DNA from 2 places in the Siphonobacter sp. genome. Region 2 is predicted to be linked to the other one. Evidence: riboswitches for the same ligand, from Rfam matches in the RefSeq annotation. Region 2 holds a riboswitch; the other holds the start of a gene.
The links. A riboswitch is a leader RNA that binds a small molecule or an ion and turns the genes downstream of it on or off. The one in region 2 is predicted to bind cobalamin.
Positions count from the first base shown of each region.

Region 1 (5,722 bases), on a different contig from region 2:
TACGACATCAGGCCTGCGTTTGATGCTCCTATGCAATTACCCTTACTGATATACTCTATTAATTCTAGTTTTTTATAAAAAAATACAAAAAACCATTATCGTAAGGTAAGACAAGGCTTATCCGGTTGGAATAGGAACGGCACAGATCTATGGTTTGCTGATTCGTATGACTTATCCGATTACTGCCTAGGATTGCCAAACCCACTTTTAGCAGCTGGTTGGTCTGACCATCAGAATTGGTATTTTTGTGGGTCAAACTTTAGGCAATGCAGCGAATCATCATCTCAGGAGGACCCGGAGCCGGTAAGAGTACCTTACTTGAAGCATTACAGGACCGGGGGTATCCTACTTCGGCCGAAGTATCGCGACTCCTGATTCAGGAACAGGTACAGCGGGGTTCCAAGCGGGTTCCCTGGAACGATCTGAGCGGTTTTGCCGGGCTGGCTTTGGAACGAATGCAGAGAGCCTATCAACAAGCTCAGGAACCGCTGACGTTTTTCGACCGGGGCATTCCTGATATTCTGGCGTATCTACGGGTGGGCAACATTCCGGTTCCACCGGAATGGATACAGGTGGCCCATCAATACCCTTACGCTCCCTGGATGCTGATGGCTCCGCCCTGGAAAGAAATTTACGTCAACGACGCCGAACGCTGGCAGACCTTTGCCGAAGCCACACGGCTGTACGAAACTCTATCGGAGGTGTATCAGTCGCTGGGCTATCAGCTGATCGTACTTCCCCAGGTTTCTGTGGCTGAACGCGTGGCTTTTGTGGAAAGTATACTGGAACAAGGATTGCTGCCTGCTTTCACGCCGGAGTCCGGTTTTTGTCAATCAGGCAAGCTTCGTGTTAGTGACCCGACAATTTCTTCGTAGTTTTGCGGCCCCATCCAGGTAACCGTCGTGAGGCGACGGTTTGAAAAGGGAATCCGGTGCAATTCCGGAACAGTCTCCGCTGCTGTAAGTTCTGCAAGAGTTTTGAGTGTTGCGTTTAGCGTTCTGAGTTGTTGAGAATACTCCAAACACTAAACTCAAAACACTAAACTCCCAACATTTCCTAACAAGATACGCCACTGTACCCCTTGGGTATGGGAAGGGGTTGGGAAGGGAACGAGTCAGAAGACCTGCCTGAGTGGTTAACCCCCGACAGCTTTCGGAAGAAAAGCTCGTACGAATCATGATGCATCCTTTGTTTACTTTTCCGCAGAAATGTATGCGGCAATGGGCTCCACTGTTGGTAGTGGCAGCATTCACGCTGGGCTTACTGAGCCAGTGTAGTTCCACCTCTTCCGTTGCCGAACAGGGCGAAGCGGCCGTTAAACACGACTACTTTCCCGAGAAAGTCCAGATCAAACACGCCAAAGGTTTTCGGATTACCTACCGCTCGCATTACAAAGTGGTACAGATTATGAGTCCCTTTGAAAAGAGCACGGATACGGCGACCTATGTTCTCCTGCAACGCGGTACGCCCCGTCCGAAAGGGTACGAGAATAGTCAGCTCATTGAGATTCCCCTGCGTTCGCTGGTGGCAATGTCGTCCATGCATATTGGACTGGTTAGTTTTCTCGACGCCGAAGCTATTCTGGTAGGACTGGGCGATCTCAAGTACGTATCTTCCGAAAAAGTCATTTCCCGTATCAACGAAAAGAAAATTACGCAGGTGGGCAAAGATCAGACGCTCAACGAAGAAACGCTGGTCGCCATGCACCCCGATCTGGTGATGGCCGTGGGGCAACCCAATGCCCGCATGGATCGCTACCAGACGCTCAATGCCGCCGGAGTACCTGTTCTGATCAACTCCGAGTGGGTCGAAACAACACCACTGGGCCGGGCCGAATGGGTGAAGCTGCTGGCAGCCTTGCTCAACCAGGAAGAACGGGTGAATCAGCGATTTGCCGCCGTGGAAAAGGAATACAACCGCCTCAAAGCCCTGACCCGTTCGGTCAAAACACGGCCTAGTATCATTACTGGTACCAGCTACAAGGATTCCTGGTTCGTACCCAATGGCAACAGTTACATGGCTCAGTTTTTCCGCGATGCCGGAACTACTTACCACTGGAATGCCACCCGGGCCACGGGCAGTTTGCCGCTTAACTTCGAAGCCGTGTATCCTATTGGCCTACAAGCCGATTACTGGCTAAATGTAGGCATCAGCGGACGGGACACGAAAAAAGACATCCTGGCCCGCGATGTACGCTACGGGGATTTCAAAGCTTTCAAAACCGGCCAGTTGTATAACTACAGCAAGCGAACCAACGCCCGGGGATCAAACGATTACTGGGAATCGGGGGCCGTTCATCCGGAGCGGGTACTGGGCGATCTAATCAAAATTCTGCATCCCGAACTCCTGCCCGATTACGAACTGTATTACTACAAACAACTCCAATGACACCACGCCTGCGACTCGTGCTGGGTTTACTCCTGGCAGCAACGGTAGTTGGTTTTCTGGTGAACCTTACCCTGGGTTCCGTAGCCATTCCGCTTGGGGAAGTGGTACGTATCGTACTTCACCACGAATCCGAACAGACGGCCTGGCTATTTATCGTTGAAAAAATTCGTATTCCCAAGGCATGTACCGCCGTGCTGGTGGGCTGGGGATTATCCGTGAGTGGGCTGCAAATGCAAACGCTTTTTCGCAATCCGCTGGCTGGCCCCTCCGAGCTGGGCATTACTGCGGGAGCGGGTCTGGGCGTGGCGGCGGTGATGCTGGGCAGTGGAAGCGTTACCAGTCTGTACGCCATTCGGCAACTGGGGCTTTCCGGGAGCTGGCTGATTGTAGGGATGGCTTCGCTGGGTTCCGCCCTGGTACTGGGACTAGTCCTGCTCATTGCCGGACGACTTCGTGACCATGTAGTTCTGTTGCTGGTGGGGGTAATGGTCGGCACGATCACCTTTTCCGTCATTAGTATCTGGCAGTATTTCAGTCAGCCCGAACAGATTCAGGAATATTTACTCTGGACCTTTGGCTCACTGGGTAGCGTACTCGGATCACACCTGTACGTGCTCGCGGGCGTGGTCATGCTGGGGCTGGTACTGGCCTTCGCCTCTTCCAAAGCACTAAATGCTTTACTGCTGGGAGAAGCCTATGCCCGCAGTATGGGACTGACCGTTCGGCGGGCCCGTACCCTGATTATTGCCAGTACAAGTCTGCTTACGGGCAGTATCACCGCATTTTGCGGTCCAATTGGGTTCATTGGAATTGCCGTGCCGCACCTGACCCGTTCGTTGCTGGGCACCTCCAATCACCGCATTCTCATTCCGGCCAATGGCCTAATTGGCAGTCTGTTGATGTTAGGTTGCGACAGCATTGCCCAGCTTCCCGGTACGCAATCGATCTTACCCATCAATGTAGTGACGTCCTTACTGGGGGCTCCGGTGGTGATCTGGATGATTGTCAGTCGTCATAAATCCGTTTTTGTATGAGCCAGCCGCTACTAACGACCCATGACCTGCGGATTGGCTACGCGACGAAATCCGTTGCTGGACCTCTGAACCTGAGCTTGCAGCCGGGTCAGTTGGTCGGTTTGCTGGGACCTAACGGAGCGGGCAAATCGACGTTGATGCGAACCCTTTCGGGTTTACAGGCGGCCTTGAGCGGCGAAATTCACCTGAGCGGGCAAGTACTAGCCAGCTTCGCTCCTACCGATCTGGCCCGAAAACTCAGCCTGGTACTGACCGAACGCGTCGAAGCCGGACACCTGCGGGTTCGCGAACTGGTAGCTCTGGGCCGCACGCCGTACACCAACTGGCTGGGCAGTCTGACGGCGGAAGATCAGCGTAAAGTCGACTGGGCTCTGGAACTAACCGGAACCACGGCCTTTGCCGATCGACGCATTTCCCAACTCAGCGACGGCGAACGGCAGAAAGTCATGCTTGCCCGGGCACTGGCTCAGGATACCGATCTGATTTTGCTGGATGAACCCACCGCTCACCTGGATTTACCGAGCCGGGTGGAATTGATGCGACTGCTGCACGAGCTGGCCCGGCAAACGGGAAAGGCCATTCTGCTTTCCACGCACGAACTGGATCTGGCCCTACAGGCCGCCGACCAGTTGTGGCTCATGGGAACCAACGGCCGTTTTGCTCAGGGTGTACCCGAAGATTTGGTTCTTAACGGTGCGTTTGAACGGACTTTTACGGCCGCCGGTTTTGTGTTTGATCGTCTTACGGGCACTTTCCAGCTGTACCCCTCCCCTACCGGTCCTGCCGTACAACTAACGGGTGAAGTCGGTCCGCTGTTCTGGACCCGACGAGCCTTGTGGCGGGAAGGCTACCGTACGGAGCCTGGGGCTGCCCTTACCGTGGAGGTACAGTCCGATCGCTGGCTCATTGATGGAGCCATTGCGGTCACTTCCATCCAGGCATTACTTGAAGAACTTTCCAAACGGCTCAAGGGCCGATCAATCATACTATGAAAATTTACACCAAAAAAGGCGACAAAGGAACGACGGGTTTGTTCGGCGGTAGTCGCGTCGCCAAAGATGACGTCCGCGTGGAGTGCATTGGTACGCTGGATGAGGTAAACTCAACGATTGGACTATTACGCGTGAAGCTCGGGACTGAGCACGAATGGCAGGCCAATCTGCACAAAATTCAGAAGGATCTGATGGACATGATGTCGCACCTGGCCCGTCCTTCCGACGCGAAAAAAATCAATACGAATCCGCTTCCCGAAGACGGAGCCGAGTTTTGCGAAACCTGGATCGATAATCTGGAAGCGGCGATGACCTCGCCTTCCGACTACTTTCTCTTACCAGGCGGAAACGAGATTTCAGCCCTCTGTCACATGATTCGTACGCAGATGCGGCGGGGTGAGCGGCGACTGGTTTCACTCATCAAAACCGATACCATCCACGACGCTATTCCGGCCTACATCAACCGCCTGTCCGATCTGTTTTTTACACTGGCTCGGGCCGAAATGGATAAAGCCGGGGTCGCCGAAGAAAAATGGCAACTCTTTCTGTACAAACGCTTTAAGACACCCGAATGATCATTTACATCTCGGGTGGAGCCCGGAGCGGCAAAAGTCGCTACGCTCAGGATCGGGCTCTCGCTTTGTCGGAGTCGCCAGTATACGTGGCTACGGCGAAAATCTGGGACGAAGAGTTTGCCGGGCGGGTGGATCGGCACCGACGGGAACGCGGTCCGGAATGGACGACGTTTGAAGCGGAAAAAGACCTGGCTACCCTTCCCTTAGCCGGTCGGGTCGTCGTCATTGACTGCATTACGCTCTGGCTCACGAACCTGTTTCTGGCTCACGAAAACGACCTGGATCGGACACTGGCAGCGTTTCAGGCCGAGGTGAATGCTTTGGTAGAGATTCCGGCTACGTTACTGATTATTTCCAACGAAATTGGCATGGGCCTGCACGCCGATACGCCGCTTGGACGGCAATTCACGGATTTGCAGGGCTGGGCAAATCAATACGTAGCCCGTCAAGCGGAGGAAGCGATTTTTATGGTATCTGGCTTGCCCCTGCGGCTGAAGTAACAAGTCTTTTAAATGACCTGACAGAAACAAAAGGATTTCTGTCAGGTCATTTATCCGCAAAAATTTGACTCAATTCCCGATGCAGATCCTCTCCCCGTAGATCCCGGGCAATGATTTTACCCGAAGGATCGATCAAAAAGTTAGCGGGAATGGACCTGATGCCGTACTGCTTGGCCGCTGCGTTATCCCAGCCCTTTAAATCCGAAACCTGGGTCCAGGTAAGTTGATCTTTC
Region 1 is NZ_JBMDWJ010000253.1:7,737-13,458, reverse strand. It holds gene ACOJTG_RS15675 (AAA family ATPase) at 267-875, shown strand; cobalamin riboswitch at 875-1,146, shown strand; gene ACOJTG_RS15670 (ABC transporter substrate-binding protein) at 1,177-2,388, shown strand; gene ACOJTG_RS15665 (iron chelate uptake ABC transporter family permease subunit) at 2,385-3,422, shown strand; gene ACOJTG_RS15660 (ABC transporter ATP-binding protein) at 3,419-4,414, shown strand; gene ACOJTG_RS15655 (cob(I)yrinic acid a,c-diamide adenosyltransferase) at 4,411-4,989, shown strand; gene ACOJTG_RS15650 (bifunctional adenosylcobinamide kinase/adenosylcobinamide-phosphate guanylyltransferase) at 4,986-5,489, shown strand; gene ACOJTG_RS15645 (redoxin domain-containing protein) at 5,536-5,722, opposite strand, start outside.
Region 1: it holds a riboswitch for cobalamin, as region 2 does, so the genes downstream of both, ACOJTG_RS15670 (ABC transporter substrate-binding protein) here and ACOJTG_RS16725 (TonB-dependent siderophore receptor) in region 2, are expected to answer to the same signal.

Region 2 (5,722 bases):
CGATCCGAAAAAACGAGCGGGTTGTCTGTACGGATTTGCTCCCCAGAAAAACGAAGCCGTAACCAAACCCGTGGGCGAGTGGAATCAATCCGAAATCAAGCAGAAAAACGGTAAGATCGAATTCTACCTCAATGGTGTTTTAACCACCGAACAAGATTTAACTACGTCGGAGTGGAAGCAAAAAATTAAAAGCACGAATTTCCAACACTTCCCGGCTTTTGGCAAGGCTACTAAAGGACACCTGGCCTTACAGGACTGGATGCAGGGAATTTCTTTTCGTAACCTCAAACTAAAAGAAGAGTAAGAGGACTTGAACGGTCTTCTAGCTCTTCTTTTAGGTCAGGGTACTGTGAATCACTACTCTTCCCCGTCACCCTTCATTTCAACCGTTCGGAAACGGGTTTAATAGCCCCCTTTCGGACGGTTGTTTGCTTTCGTTTCGTAGCTCTTTTTCGCTGCAGCCACTGCCAGGTTAGTACCAGGCCCGTACTGCTGGTAGCGGTTCCGCCGAGTAATAAGACGATCAGGGTAATATCCCACAGCGGTCTGCGGTTTAATAAAAAGCTAAAATCCAGACTGTGTAAACCGTGATACAGCCAGCGTTCGACGCGTGTTAACGTCTGGTGTTTAGACACGACCTGACTCGTTTTTAAATCCACGTAGTACCAGAGTTGCTCGGGGGTGTCGAGTTTGATTCGTAATACGGGCAAACGTTTCTCGCCGTTCTTCGCGTAGTAGTACGCGTCATAACGGTCCAGGACTTTCGATTCCAGCACCGCTACCTTCGGTTCCAGTTTCCGAATCGCTTCTTCAATTGCCCGAGGTTCAAAGGTCTGGAACGGCTTCGCTTCGGCATCGTCCGCCGCCAGTACACGCGTGTGATGATCTTCCTGTAGGGCCAGGTAGTAAGGTCTGCCGTTCCACTGAATCAATTGTATCTCTTTGATTATCAGTTGCCGCGACAACTTTTGATAAGCCGCCGCCGGACTTACTTTGAATAAGGTCAGATTAAGCGGACCACCCATCCAGCGTTCGGTTGCCTGCGGTGAAAGCCGGGTGGAGGGTGCCCAGTTGAAAGGACTCATGGAAAACAAGCCGCTCAATACCCAGGTAAACGCGAAAAGTCCAAAGACAAAACCCGTGTAATGATGCCAGCGAAACCAGCGTTTTTTGTACGGACTAAACGCCAGCGATTCGGGCCGTTTGCGTTGGTAGCGAATGGAGCCCATCGCCAATCCAGCCAGACACATCAGCGTTCCGATTAGCGAAACCCAGATGACTAGCTGACTCCAGACGGGTCGGTTACGGATGAGGAACGTCGGATAAATCCAGTGCGGAATTGGCCCCAGCCAGGCCAGTAACCGTTGCCGGGCCGTAACCTGCTGAACGACTTCGTTTGAAAAAGGAGACACGTATACATAAGTCCCCGCTTCGTCGCCCATTTGCATGCGATACACTTCGGGCAGGTAGCCCTGCGACCGGTGAGCCGCCATCCACTGATCGATCTCTGTTAATTTTTCAACCTGCTGTACCCTCGCATGGGTCCAGTGCTGAGCCAATTGACGAGCGAAGCTTTCACTGGCATAGGGCAAAATAGTCGGGTTATCCGCGTAGATACTGAGCTGGCGGTTTTGTAGGGTAACGATCCGATATACGGGCCGATCCCGTATCATCCCCAAGCGAATGGATTTGATGGAATCCGTTACTCCTGCTCTAGTAATCGCTTCTGCCGGCCTTAACAGGCAGGTTGTCAAATCAATCGGAGGCGTTTGTTGCAGCTTCTGGTGTGATTTGAGCGTCGGATACGACACGTACATCATCATTAGTCCCGACAGAAACCAGACCAGAAACAGTAGACTCAAGGCAAATCCCAGGTAGCGATGAACGAGCCGAATGGCTTTGGTGACTGTTTTCACGAAAGATATACAAAGCCGCAGACTCCAAAAGTCCGCGGCTGAAAGGTTAAAGTTGGTAACTAAGCGTCAGCAGATAATGACGGGTGGCTCCGGGATAAAACTGCCGGGTTAAGATCACGTTGGTGAAATAGCGTTCGTTAAACAGGTTATTCACATTCGCCCGAATGCCCACGCGGTTCAGCTGATACCCCAGGGCCACATCGACGGTCCGATAGGCCGGCAAAACGTACGTATTCGCCGAGTTGGCGAAGGCTTCGCTTTGATAGTTGAAGCCTACCCCGGCATTCAGCCCTTTCAAGTTTTTTTGCTGAACCGTGTAGTTTATCCAGGCATTTACCAGATGCTTCGGAGCCAGCACCGCCGTTTTACCCGCCACGGGGTTTATCTCCGCACTAGCGTAGGGTAAATATTGGGCTTCGGTAAAGGTATAACCCGCCGTCAGATCCAGGCCCGCGACGGGATTCCCCTGAGCTTCCACTTCAAAGCCTTTCGATTCTGCCGAACCCACACGTTTAAAAACGCCACCGGGCAGACTTTCCACCTGATTGTCTTTTCGCATGTAGTACACCGAAGCCGAAGCGGCAAATTTTGATGACAGTTCCAGTCGGGAGCCCACTTCGGCCTGATAACCCGTTTCGGGATCGAACGTCTCCCCGTTTGGAGCTACCCGGCGGGAGGGTTTGAAGTACGTTGAGTACGAGGCGTAAACGGATAAAGGTGCAATGGGCTGATAGACTAGGCCCAGCCGATAGGTCAGGGCATTCCGGGCTATGGTTGATTTGGCTCCGTAGCTGGTTACCCGGCGGTCTTTATCCACCTGATCGGTGTAATATTCACCTTTGAATACATCGTAACGCAATCCTACCAATGCTTTAATTTTCTCGGAAAACCGGATAAAATCCTGGAAGTAAATGCCGTGTACCGTTTCATCCGTAGCCCGGTAGAAGGTATCGTAGTAGTCAATATACCCTTGGTTTTCTATGGGATTTTGTACGGGAATGGTTGCTCCTTTGCCGGGGCCAAAAATGGTCCCGTTATACGTCTTACGATTCAGTACGCTAAGCGAATACCCCAGCAAAATCTTTTGCGAAACCTTAGCGGTGTTGAGGTCGTAGGTCAGCTCCAGCTGATTTTGTAAGGGCTTGGTGAGGTGATTGAAGTAGTAGGGAAACGAGCGGGTAATGGAATCCCGCCGGGTATTGAGCGTCAGTTCTTCCGTTGAAAAATAATCGATGTTATCGTCCGAATACGAGAGTTGATTGGAAAGTTTCAGGTTGGCCATAAGCTCCCGCACGTAACGAAACTGAACATCCGTTCGCGTATGCTTTAAAAAATCAGCGGGGTCGTTGTAACGCGTCGTTAGATCCATGCCGGGAACCAGCACGCCCCCCGCCAAAACGGGGATACCCGAATCCGTGCGGTACACATCTTTATTGGCTCCCACCGACAAATAGAAGTAATCCTTGCGGGTGGGCGTGTATTCCAGGGCCACGTAGGCATTGTTAGTAGAGACACCCGCCTGACGGAAACCGTCGGTATTCGACACCCCGAAATCCATCCGGTACCGAAGCTTCGGGTTGATCGAACCACCCGCACCTGCCCGCATCCGGCGGGTATTGAAACTCCCGTAAGCCGCGGAAAAATTAGCCTTGAAATCGGCCGTAGGCTGCTTCCGTACGATGTTGATGATACCGCCCAAAGCCGAGTGCCCAAACAGAACGGAGGCCGGGCCTTTTAGTAGTTCGATGCGTTCGACGTTGGCTATATTCGTGTTGGGGGCACTCGTGGAAATGTTATGTCGCTCATCCCGAACGCCATCCATCAGTACCACGAAATTGCTGAACCCGCGAATGGTGAAGTGCTGAAAACCGCCGTAGGTGTTGTTGGAACGAACGCCCGTGGTATTTTTCATGGCCTCCCCCAAATCATCGATACCGCGTTGCTCGATGGTTTTTGAACTGACCGAGCTGGTAGACAAAGGCAGATCCCGCAGCGGAACATCGATCTTGTTAATCGCCGAAAAGGAACGGTTTCGCTGACTAGTTACCGTCACGACCGAAAGCTCGTGGGTTTTCTGGTTAAGCTGATAGTGCAGGGGCAGGGTTTCGCCGGCTTTGACCTGTACCTGAACCTGACGCACTTCATACCCGATGCCGCTCAGCGTGAGGGTATACGCTCCCGCCGGAATCGCCTGCAGTTTGAAGCTGCCGTCGGCCTGGGTGATCACTCCCAGACCCATGGGCTCCAGACGAATGGAAATACCGGGGATGGGTTCCTGGGTTTCCGTTTCAATCCGCCCTTCCAGCGAGCCGTTTTTGTGTTGTGGAAAGGCCTCTAAGAGTACACCGCAGAGCAGTACCCAGGTGGTAAAAAGGACTTTGCTACTTAATCGTGAAGTAGAAATGGGGAGCATAACTTTTAACTAAAAAGGTTAAAAGTTCTTCGCTTGCGTTCTAGCTAATGATGAGACAGAGATACAGAAGAAATCAGGAAAGCTTACGCACGGGCGTACGCATATCGGCACAGTGGTGCCCATACAACAAAGCAAAGCTCCCCTTGATAACGCTCTAAACCGTGAAAGCATGATCAGCTAAGAAAAAGGCAGGTCTCCTGACTTGTTCCATTTCAGACGCCTTCCCATACCGAATGATACAGTGGCTCATTTGTCTGAAACGTGTGCCGTTTACAATTTACAGTTTGCCGTTGTCAATGTTTGAATAATTGAAAACGGCAAACGGTCAACCGCAAATGGCGTAGAACTTACAGTTGCACGACAGCTCGTGATTTACACACGATTCCCTATTAATCTGTCTTTCGACAGAACCTTTTTCCGTGGAATAAGAAGTAAAGAACTTGAATGAGGCCGCGAAGGTAGGCTAAAATTGATAGATTAAAGCAGGAAGAGATAACATTACCTAATGTCCTTGTTCAACCTTACTCAGGTTTAGCCCGATTAACTACGGTTTAGACAGACACGGCAAAAGAGTAACATCAATAGGAATACATCTAGTTTCTATCCGACGAGCGACTGGATGTATATGCTTACAGTCCTTCCCATTTCGCTACTGTTTACGTCTATTCAATCCCATTGCTGACTCCATTGATTAGTGGAGACGATTCAGTATAGAAGGGAAGGTAACGCTTTCTATTTCCCCACAATCTCTTTTCTGAAATGCTTCCCCCAGTTGCGTAATTCGACTAACAGGTCTTTCATCGATAGGCCCAGGGGCGTCAGGGCATATTCTACCGTGATGGGCATACTGTCGTACAGCGTACGGGTAATGAGCTGATTTTCTTCCAGTGCCTTTAATTCCTGCGAAAGCATTTTTGGGGAGATTTCTGGAATATCCCGCTGGATTTCACCGAAGCGTTTGTTGCCATACGTCAGGGAAATGATAATGGGAATCCGCCATTTGCCCTGAATGACTTCCATGGCATCTTTGGCTACTTTCAATTCATACTGGCAAGCGGGTTCGGTGCTTTTCATGCTTGGTTACGGTTCATACGTACTTACTCTAAGGTAACTACTTACCCACAGGTAACAGCTATCTTTTCGAAAGTGAATGTAGCTAGTTTTGTCGCATTCACACTACTGAACAAGATCATTCATGAAAAATCTGTTTTTCCTACTCGCGTTTCTAGTATCTACCGTTAGTCTGGCCCAATCACGTACGCCACGAACCTTTCTGCTCGTGCACGGGGCCTGGTCGGGTGGGTGGGATTACGCTAAAGTGGATGCCTTACTAACGACTAAAGGGGATAAAGTCTACCGACCAACGCTTACGGGTTTGGGCGAACGCGTGCAT
Region 2 is NZ_JBMDWJ010000269.1:374-6,095, reverse strand. It holds gene ACOJTG_RS16735 (3-keto-disaccharide hydrolase) at 1-304, shown strand, start outside; gene ACOJTG_RS16730 (PepSY domain-containing protein) at 378-1,916, opposite strand; gene ACOJTG_RS16725 (TonB-dependent siderophore receptor) at 1,963-4,329, opposite strand; cobalamin riboswitch at 4,499-4,759, opposite strand; gene ACOJTG_RS16720 (winged helix-turn-helix transcriptional regulator) at 5,062-5,403, opposite strand; partial or broken gene ACOJTG_RS16715 (alpha/beta fold hydrolase) at 5,525-5,722, shown strand, end outside.